DNA from 2 places in the Priestia sp. MDV22-iso46 genome. Region 1 is predicted to be linked to the other one. Evidence: riboswitches for the same ligand, from Rfam matches in the RefSeq annotation. Region 1 holds a riboswitch; the other holds the start of a gene.
What was found. A riboswitch is a leader RNA that binds a small molecule or an ion and turns the genes downstream of it on or off. The one in region 1 is predicted to bind preQ1.
Positions count from the first base shown of each region.

Region 2: it holds a riboswitch for preQ1, as region 1 does, so the genes downstream of both, queC (7-cyano-7-deazaguanine synthase QueC) here and AC4NPH_RS26415 (QueT transporter family protein) in region 1, are expected to answer to the same signal.

Region 1 covers NZ_JBZVWT010000009.1:107,717-113,229, forward strand. The annotation lists gene AC4NPH_RS26400 (DHA2 family efflux MFS transporter permease subunit) at 1-282, shown strand, start outside; gene AC4NPH_RS26405 (hypothetical protein) at 417-689, opposite strand; gene AC4NPH_RS26410 (hypothetical protein) at 754-1,203, opposite strand; gene AC4NPH_RS26415 (QueT transporter family protein) at 1,640-2,128, opposite strand; PreQ1 riboswitch class I at 2,138-2,182, opposite strand; gene AC4NPH_RS26420 (Lrp/AsnC family transcriptional regulator) at 2,379-2,789, shown strand; gene AC4NPH_RS26425 (YitT family protein) at 3,172-4,038, shown strand; gene AC4NPH_RS26430 (hypothetical protein) at 4,388-4,606, shown strand; gene AC4NPH_RS26435 (5-deoxy-glucuronate isomerase) at 4,862-5,513, opposite strand, start outside.
Region 2 covers NZ_JBZVWT010000001.1:1,682,898-1,688,410, reverse strand. The annotation lists gene AC4NPH_RS08695 (Ger(x)C family spore germination protein) at 1-603, shown strand, start outside; gene AC4NPH_RS08690 (hypothetical protein) at 615-851, shown strand; gene AC4NPH_RS08685 (GerAB/ArcD/ProY family transporter) at 878-1,999, shown strand; PreQ1 riboswitch class I at 2,070-2,113, shown strand; gene queC (7-cyano-7-deazaguanine synthase QueC) at 2,344-3,009, shown strand; gene queD (6-carboxytetrahydropterin synthase QueD) at 3,009-3,449, shown strand; gene queE (7-carboxy-7-deazaguanine synthase QueE) at 3,442-4,173, shown strand; gene queF (preQ(1) synthase) at 4,272-4,769, shown strand; gene AC4NPH_RS08660 (NAD(P)H-binding protein) at 4,838-5,513, shown strand, end outside.

The sequences.
Region 1 (5,513 bases):
AATCAAGTACCAAAACCGCTTCATGCTCACGGTTCAGCTATTTCAAATACGATTAACCAAGTTTCAGGCGCGATTGGACCCGCTTTGTATACAAGTATTATGACCATGGCTTCTCAGCACTTTATTCAACAATCAAATGAAACGAATAAAACGCTGTTACAAATAAAAAGTATGACAAGCGGGGTTCATACCGTCTATTATGTAGCCATCGCTTTCGCCGTCGTTTCGTTCCTGCTCGCTCTTACGTTAAAGAAAAAAGACCAGCAGCTTGAAACACAATAAGTAAGAAACTGATAAGAGCTGCTCACAATTTGAGCAGCTTTTGTTACATGCAGAATTTATATTATAAATGTAAGAGCAATCATAGATACTATTAAAACAAGGATAACAATACTTTTCTTTCTATCTTCCATGCTTCAATAGCGCCCACGACACCACCAATGACTAAAATAAAAGTACCTATAACGTGCAGAGGCAGCAGAGATAACAGCTTGCAGCTTGCCTAAACTCGCCATAACTCCTCCGGTCAATATAAATCCTGTTGTTACAATAGATTTTACAGATGTTAAGTCTCTTATAGCTTCTTTTTTTTCAGTTTTACTCAGTTTAAAGTAATCTACTATACTAAAAACAGCGGGTGTTCCCCATAAAATAAAGAAGCTAATCAATCTATCGGTGTCTACACTCACTGTTCATTCACCACCTTTATCAATCCCTTACGCTCAGTTCCACCATTTAACAAATAGTTATATATTATTCTTGCTTCAAGGATCCTCCAAAAGAAAATTGATGGTAGTCATCAAGCTTATTCCAATACCCTATGCACTTTACGTCAGGCTCATCAATAGCTAACGCTGCTTTATTAGTTCCTTTATAAGGAAGAAATGCCGTTAACTTAACCTTTTGTTTTGGCTTGATATTTAATTTATTTCCTTCTGCTAACACCTTAAATTTATTATCAGAATAACCGTTTTTCATTTTTAAAGGATACGATAAAAATACATTATTTTGTTTGATGGTCAAATCGCTCTTGTTTACTAATTCCATTTCATATGAAATCCCTTGCTTCATTTTTTGTTCTTTGATTACGTTAATACTTATCTTTTCTAGTTCTCTTAAAGGAACGTTGTCTTCTTCTTTTGAACACCCGGCAAATAAGATGACTAACGCTAATAAAACAAGAATTCCTAACTTTCTATTCAAAAAACAATCCCCTCTCTAGTAACAAAGGTTATTTTACAATCATAACTCAAAAAAGTTATTTAATGGTAAAAATACAATTAAAAAAGCAAACCGTCATCGGTCTGCTTTTTTAATTGCTACGCATAGGTAATGTGTTGTTGTGCGAAAAACTTTTCGATAAGGAGTTTGCCAACTATATGTATATCGTAACAAAAGAAAAAAGAATGCGCTGTGAGATTTGTCACTCCTTGTTTCAAAATAATCTAACCGGATACTTCCTATTGTCTTAAGCAAAAAGAGCAGAACGCAAACGCGATCTGCTCTTTTTACATGCTAGATATGGGTAATTTGTCCATGCGTGAAAAGCTCTTCAATAAATAAGGGGTTTATCACTACACCTATAGAATAACAAAGAAAAAAAGATGTGGCTGTGAGATTTATCACAGCCGCATCTTTTTTATTCAACTAGCTTGTTAAATTGTACACGTTTATTAATTGCCGCCATAATTGGTGCTCCTACAAGCATAACAATGAACTCACCAACAGCCGTTGTTAACCATGTAAAGAAAAATGGTAAATCAAATGCTAAGTGCAGTTCAAACGCAATAATAAACATCGTGAACGTAAATACAAGTGTATTAACAAGCATACGAGCCCACATATTTTTAATGTAGCGCATAGAAAAAATGGTAATGAGTAATGATAGCACGGATTGTCCTACCCCAAACACCAGATCATAAGCGACCATTGGTGAAAAAAACAAATTCGTCAGAAATACTCCTAGCACAATGCCGTACACGTACTTTTTATTAAACACAATTAAGTGATTGAACATTTCCGATATACGAAATTGGATATTGGTGAAGCCAAACGGCTGAATTAACATGCTGACAGCAATATACATAGCAGCTAAAAGACCGTTGACGCAAAGTGTTCTTATATTCATCTTACTATTCTCTCCTTAGTTTTTTAACGTGGGATGGTTACGAACCACGTAAACACTCAAAGAATCATACAGCAAGCTTAAGCTTTCGTCAATCTAGCTGTTTACAAACTACTGCCGGTTTCTATATCTTGCATATTGACTGCTCTTTTTTCTTACTTTTCTTTAGTATAAAATAAAAGACGTATCAGTATACATAGGTGACATCAAGTAGTTAACCCTTTTGATTTGAAATACGAAAGGATTTGTAGCGATGTTAGACAATACAGATAAGCGCATACTAGAAGAGCTATCAAAAAATGGACGTATAAAGATGAAAGAACTAGGAGAAAAAGTGCATTTAACCGGACAAGCCGCTTCTGCTAGAGTATTAAAGTTAGAAGATGAAGGCATTATCAAAGACTATACAATTAACATTGATGAACGAAAACTCGGCTACATCATCCATGCATTTTTAAATATCTATACGCAGAGCATTCATCATCACCCCTACCTTACATTTTTAGAAAGTCAGCAGGAGTACGTTATCAACAACTTTAAAATCAGCGGCGATGGCTGCTACTTATTAGAATGCAAATTTCATTCAAATGAAGAACTAAATGATTTTTTGACAGAGCTAAATCAGCATGTGAATTACAAACTTTCAATCGTCATTAACAAATAAATTTTTTTAAAAAATAAAGGTATATTAATTTATGAAAATGGTAATCCTAATAACGTATTCCCCCTATTCCAATAAATTTGAAAATCCTTTGCGCCATCGCAAAGGATTCTTTTTTTATGTAGGAAACCGCCTTCTATTTTTTGAAAAGTTGAACATCTCTCACAGCGTTGACATAGCGGTCAGGGGTTTATATAATCGGTGACATCGAAGCATAGAAAAGCAGGATCAAGACCTATACACGTATCGTAATTCTTCGTCTTAGAAGTTGATCAGTTTTATAACTAGACAATTTCTAAGACGTTTTTTATTTCATTATTTGTGAAACACTAGTAAAAACAAGATTCCACGTGAAAATATCCTAATAATCAAGGAGGTTTGTATATTGAAAACAATCTATAAAGACATCATCTTAATTATTGTTGGAGCACTTTTAGTTGCTGCATCCATTGATTTTTTCGTCATTCCAAATAAATTAGGTGACGGCAGTACAGTTGGTATTGCTCTTGTTTTATATTATTTATTTCATATCCCTACAAGTATCAGCACATTTCTTGTAAACCTTATATTTATTGCCTTAGCCTATAAATTTCTAACCAAAAAAACGATTCTTTATACGATTCTAGGAGCCGTCATGACGTCCGTTTTCCTCGGTCTAGTCAGCTATATTCCTTTTCACGTTCACGACATGATTTTAGGAATTGTATTCGGGGCTTTACTAATGGGAACAGGACTTGCTCTCATTTTTATCGCAGATGGATCTACCGGTGGAACAACTCTTTTAGCTTATTTATTAAACTATACAAAAGGCTATAATATTTCTAAAAGCATGTTCTATATGGACAGCGTCATTATTTTAGCATCGGTTTTTGCTATTGGCGTCAACAACACACTCTATACTTTTATATTCGTCTATCTTTGTGCCAAAATCGTAGATGTCGTTATTGAAGGTTTCCACAACAAAAAAGCAATGACGATTATGTCTGATCAATACAAAGACATAGCACAAGTCATCACCAGTGAATTTGGAAATGCAGCTACCATCTTTTACGGATATGGCTACTACGCCAACAAAGATAAACGTATTATTTACGTTGTTATTAAAAAGAACGAGTTATTAAAAATTAAAAAGAAAATCCAGCAAATTGACCCGAATTCTTTTATTGTCATCCACGAAGTAAAAGAAGTTGTCGGCGGAAAATTTGGATTTATCGGCAATTCGCCTCATGAAACAAAAGCCGCTGCTAAATAAAAAAATCCACCTCTTGGTGGATTTTTTTATGAAAAAACCGTTAAGAAAAACGAAAAGATACCTGCTAAAAAGTAAACCGACCCTAACGCAATTGCTCCTGTAACGACCGTAAATACACTTAATCCTATAGCCACCTTCATTTTCATCCACACCCCTTTTTAGATTAGTAGTATAAGTATGTCCAAGGATAGGAGATTTATAACTATGCCCTCCTATTTATTTCATATATCGATGCAACAATTGTCTATTCAATGTGTTCTAAAACCACCCCTGACGACATAATGTATAGGAAGGATTTCATATACACATCTTTGTATCACACATATCATATGAAATTAGGTGAGATAAAATGGTGGCTGTCCACTTTTTTGAAAACAGAAAGCTTCTATTAAGCCAGCTGAGGGAAAACATTCCTTCTACGGGTGATGATTTAAAGATTAAAGGACGAAAAGGAACCGTCGTGCTTGTGAATGACATCGATGAAAAAAATGTTCACGTGGAAGTTGCTTTAGAAAAAGTAGTGAAAAAGAACTTAGCGTTAGATAACGCTAAAAAGAAAAGGAGATAAGCGGCTTACGCTTATCTCCTTTTCCTTTTAATTTATATACGAATCGTCTGTATCTTTTGCTTCAGTTTCCAAAAAAAAGAGACTCCTAAAAAGGAATCTGCAGCAAAGAGCGATATCATCGCCTGAATATTAATACAAGCTACATTTTAACATATAAAAACATATTTTACAAAAATAAACTATTATTTTACGCATAATTATTTTTCATTCGAGGTTTTTCAACATTTGAAACCCATTTCGTATAAAGATCTTTCTTTATTTTTCAGGCCAAATTTTTGCATCCGGTTCTAATAACCACTTATGCTCTTCTTCCATAATACGGTCTGTCCACGGATTATTGTCGAGATGGCGAATCATCCAGCAGAAGTACATCGCATAGCCAGGAGCCGTTGCTTGAGGATGATCCAATTCACCAGGAATTGTAATAAAACTATTATCAACTACACGGTACGCATCTTCTCCAACCATTGCGCAGCCAAATCCTTGGGGCTTGTCAAAACGATAGTAATACACTTCGGGCTGGTCATGATGATGAGGCGGATAACTCGACCATCTTCCTGGATAAGAAATAACTTCTCCAATAACAAGGTTAGAGTAAGGAGCGTTATTGTAGTCAAAAATTGTTCGAATTACACGCTGAGCAGTACCTTCCCATACTCCTTCACCAGCCACTGTGTTTTGACAATCTTCAGGCGTATATAATTTTGATGAAAACTCTTTTTCATTATCCGTTTTTTGAATTAGCACTTCACTATCGGCAAGCCCGGTAATTTTAACCTCCACATTTTTTGAAACGTGCAAACACCAAGGCTCTTCTTCAAATAGGGACTGGCGCTGAATTTCTTTCGAATGGCCTTCCCACTCTAGCTTTACCTTTCCTTCTAGTAAAAGAATAGCCGTTTCACTG
Region 2 (5,513 bases), on a different contig from region 1:
GCAGGAGATATGTCGAGCATTTCTCGCACCAATCTTTCCACACTGCTCAATTTCAAAGGATTAGGTGTCTTTCAAAATGATAAGCTTATCGGCTGGTTCAATGAAGACGAAAGTAAAGGATATAACTATATTACAGGAAATGTAAAAAGTACGTTGATTGTTATTCCATGCGAAAAAAAAGAAAAAAAGCATGATATTATCGGAGTAGAAATGCTTCGAACGAATGTCAAGGTGACAGCTACTATGAAAAATCATAAACCTCATATTCACGTTGATTTAAAAGGAGAAGCTAACGTAGCTGATGTAGAGTGTCAAGTAAATTTACAGGACCCAGCTGTAATCAATATGCTCGAACGAAAAACAGCAGCCGACGTAAAAGAAAAAATGAATGATGCAGTAGAAAAAGCTCAAAAAACCTATAAAAGCGATATCTTTGGTTTTGGCGAAGCGTTTTACAGACAAGATGTAAAGAGATGGTACAAAATGAAAAGAGACTGGAACAGAATTTACGCAGAGGATTTAACCGTCGATTTAGATGCAAAAGTTCAAATCCGTCGCTTAGGCACGTTAAATAACTCATATATGAAGCAAATGAAGCATTAAGGAGAAAGAAAATGGAGGGATTTATCGCCTTACTTGTACTGCTTGCTTATTTGACTAAAAAAATAATGATCAACTTCCGAAAGGAAAAGTATTATCGTGAAATAGTCGTCTACCTTTGTCTCATAGGTTTGGGTCTATTCTTTTGGGGAGCGATTACACTCCGTAAAGAAGTTCCTACGCCTCTGTACTTTTTAGAGGCACTAATTAAGCCTCTTACTAGAACCGTTCATCATCTGTTATTCACGTGAGCAAGCATGTAGGAGAGAAGGTGTGTATGATGCAAATAAAAGAATTTATTAGTCCGAAACAATTTCTTTTTCTAATTTATGTTTTTTGTATCGGAAGCGCCATCTTGGCAGTTCCGGCTACATTATTAGAGACGAATAGACAAAATGCGTGGTTTTGCGGTGTGCTTGCTATTGGCTTTGCACTTTTAATCGTTGCGGTGCTTTTATGGCTGATTCAGCGTTACCCTCAGCAAACATTCATTCAAATAGCTAAAAAGGCGCTAGGTCGTTATGCCGGAACGTGTATTTCTCTTATTTACATTTTCTTTATGTTCATTCAATCTACGTTTTCGCTTCGAGACATCAGTACATTTATGACGACTCAAATTGTCCCTGAAACGCTGCCTACGTGGATTCATGCGCTTGTTCTTTTAGCTGTTATATACGGAGGGTATCTAGGTATTGAAGTGGTAGGGAGAACCGCGGAAATCTTTTTGCCGTGGATTGTGGTCCCCTTTTTATTGTTAATTGTTTTAAATATTCCTCAAATGAAAATTGATCGTCTTTATCCTTTTTTTGAATTCAGCATGGGTGATTTAGTATTAGGGACCACTTATTTTTTAGGAAACCCGTTTATGGAATTGGTTTTTATTCTAATGATTACGCCTCATGTAAAAGGTGGAAAAAAGGTAAAAAGAATGTTTGTTATCGGCACTGTCGCATCGGGCTTGACGATTACGATTGCAGTTGCGGCTTGTATATTAGCTCTTGGCGCGAATATTGCATCGATGCACAGCTACCCAGTTTATTTATTAGGAAAAATGATTTCGTTAGGTGCAACGATTCAGCATGTTGAAGTATTAGTAGCTATTATTTGGATGTTATCTATCTTTTTTAAAGTTGTCATTGTGTTCTATGCTATTCAGTTAAGTATCGTCCAACTGTGTAATTTACGGGTGCGCAATTTTTTAAGCTTTCCTTTAGGTCTAATTATTACAGGCGTGGCGTATTACATTATTCCCAATACAGCGTACTTCAATTATTTTGAAAAATATTACTGGCCGTTTTATTTATTTGTACTAAGCGTCTGTTTTCCGTTGTTATTTATTGCGCTTTCTTATATAAAGAAAAATAAGGCAGCTAAAGGCGATAGAAGCCAACAAACATAGCATTATTTATACGCATGTGGTATAATACGAGGACAATTCAAGAAGAAACTCCGTGCACGTTTGTATATGTACGGGAGAGGTTCGAAAACTCCCTCTATAAAAAACTAAGATCATCGTTGATGACAAAAGACACGGTTTTAGCGTGTCTTCTTTCACGTGCTTTTCTATCAACGCGTCTTTTTGACGTGTATGTTGGCGAGGACGTGTATCTTAGTTGCTTTTTAGGGAGATTGCTGGAAAAGAGCAGTCTCTTTTTTGTGTTATAAAATTAGTCACAAAGGGAACGAACGGTTCAATAAAGTTTCTTCTTCTTTTGATTTCAATCAAAAAGGAGACGAACAATAATGATGAAAAATGAAAAAGCTATTGTTGTATTTAGCGGAGGTCAAGATAGTACAACATGTCTATTTTGGGCTTTGAAAAACTTTAAAGAAGTAGAAACGGTTACTTTTCAATACGGTCAGCGTCATAGTCAAGAGATAGAGGTAGCAAAAGCTATCGCAGCTGATTTAGGTGTGAAGCATACCGTACTAGATATGTCACTTTTAAATCAATTAGCACCAAATGCCTTAACGCGAGATGATATTGAGATCGAGCAAAAAGAAGGAGAGTTGCCTACAACGTTTGTGGACGGCCGCAATCTGTTATTTTTATCATTTGCAGCCGTACTGGCTAAAAACAGCGGAGGCCGTCATATCGTAACAGGCGTTTGTGAAACTGATTTTTCGGGATATCCAGACTGTCGAGATGTATTTGTAAAATCGTTAAACGTCACGCTTAATTTATCAATGGACTTTGAATTTGTGATTCATACGCCGCTTATGTGGATTGATAAAGCAGAAACGTGGGCGTTAGCGGATGAGCTAGGGGCGCTTGAGTATGTGCGTGAAAAAACATTAACATGCTACAACGGTATTGTTGCTGATGGATGCGGCGAATGTCCCGCATGTCAATTGCGAAAACGCGGGTTAGATCAATACATGCAAACAAAAGAAGGAGGAGAGGAATAATGCTGCAACAAATGTATCCTCAAGTATTTCATGACTATGAATATGAACTGAACAAAGATATGCAGTTTGCTGCGGCACACTTTGTTCCTCACACAGAAGCAGGAAAATGCCGTCAAGTCCATGGACATACGTATTTTGTAAACCTAACTGTTGCCGGAGATACATTAGACGAAGCGGGCTTTTTAGTAAACTTTGCGCTATTGAAAAAAATTGTTTCTGGTCAATTTGATCATACATTATTGAACGATCATTCTATCTTTAATGAAGAAAATCCAAATGATTTTCCTACAACTGAAGTTGTTGCTCGTAAAATTTATGAGTTGGTTCAAGAATATCTAGACACACTACCAAATAAGCCTTCTTGCGTACAAGTATTCGTGCGGGAAACGCCGACAAGTTACGTAGTTTACCGCCCAAAGAAGGTGAAAAAACGTGGCTAATACAATTCCAGTACTTGAAATATTCGGACCAACGATTCAAGGGGAAGGAATGGTTGTAGGACGTAAGACGATGTTTGTTCGTACCGCGGGCTGTGATTATTCCTGCAGCTGGTGTGATTCAGCTTTTACATGGGATGGATCTGCTAAAAACGATATTCGTCAGCTAACAGCAGAACAAATTTGGACGGAGCTAAAAGAAATTGGAGGAGAGTGCTTTGATCACGTCACCATTTCTGGAGGAAACCCTGCGCTTATCAAGGCGATTGGTTCACTTGTAGAGCTTTTGCACAGTCATGGGGTAAAAGCAGCTCTTGAAACACAGGGAAGCCGTTATCAGGATTGGTTCCTAAAAATCGATGATTTAACGATTTCTCCTAAGCCTCCAAGTTCATTAATGAAAACAAATTTCTCCGTATTAGACGATATTATAGAGACATTAATAAAGGAAAAACGCATGGCGCATATAAGCATAAAAGTCGTTGTATTTAATGATGATGACTTTGAGTATGCAGCCTCTGTTCATGAACGTTATCCTGAGGTTCCATTTTTTGTTCAGGTAGGCAACGAGGACTTAACGACAATCGATAATGCGTCGTTAACACAAGAATTGCTTAAAAAGTATGAGTGGTTAATCGATAAGGCAGTGGCAGCTAAAAACATGAACGATGTAAGAGTTCTGCCGCAGGTTCACGCCCTTGTTTGGGGAAATAAACGAGGCGTGTAAGCGCATAGCAAAAAATTTACAAAGAAAAATAAAAACAGATATATACAAAATAAAAAAACGCTGTTAGAATGACAATCGTAGAAAGAGAGGAAATGCAAATGAGCGGTCGAAAAGATGAAGAATTAGAAGGTGTATCACTCCTTGGAAATCAAGGAACAAACTATTTGTTTGAATATTCACCAGAGATTCTAGAAGCATTTGATAACAAACATCCAAATCGTGATTATTTTGTGAAATTCAACTGTCCAGAATTTACGAGCTTATGTCCAAAAACAGGTCAGCCGGATTTCGCAACCATTTATATTAGTTACATTCCAGATGAAAAAATGGTTGAAAGCAAGTCGTTAAAGCTTTATTTGTTCAGCTTCCGTAACCATGGAGATTTCCATGAAGACTGTATGAACATTATTATGAATGACTTAATTAAACTGATGAATCCAAGATATATTGAAGTATGGGGAAAATTCACACCACGCGGCGGGATTTCAATTGATCCATATACAAACTATGGGCGTCCCGGTACGAAGTATGAAGAAATGGCTAATTATCGCCTGATGAATCATGATTTATACCCAGAAACAATTGATAATCGTTAATTCGAACAAACAGGTTGTGTATGCAACCTGTTTTCCATTGCAAAAACAACAGGTGAGAAGGTGAAAGAATGTCACAGAGATCAGCATTAGTATTAGGTGCAAGCGGACTTGTTGGTCAAGAACTTTTAAAAATGTTATTAAGCAACAGCTTATATAACCATGTGACAGTGTTTGTTCGAAAAAAGCTACCAATCGAACACACAAAGCTACGTCAGCTTGAAATTGATTTTTCAGAGCTTGATAAGCACGAAGAATGCTTTGCAGTTGATGATGTATATTGCTGTTTAGGCACGACAATGAAAAAAGCAAAAACAAAAGCGAAATTCATTAAAGTGGACTACGAATTTCCTTTAAAAGCGGCTAAATGTGCAGAAAAATATCGCTGCAAAAACTTTTTAACGATTACAGCAATTGGTGCTGATCTTCGTTCGCCATTCTTTTACAGTAAAGTAAAGGGGCAAGTAGAAGAAGATATCGCAAGCTTGTATATCCGTTCTACTCACTTTTTCCGCCCATCGTTATTATTAGGAAAGCGCCAAGAGTTTCGCCTATTTGAAAAGATTGGGGGATACACGTTAAAGTCGTGTTCATTTTGCCTTGTAGGAAAGTGGAGAAAGTATCGTCCAATTAAAGCGTATAACGTAGCCAAATCGATGATGAAAGCTGCCCTTGAAGATAAATGTGGCGTTCATGTACATGAAAGCCAAGACATTTATACAGGTGAATGCTATTATTCGTTTACCA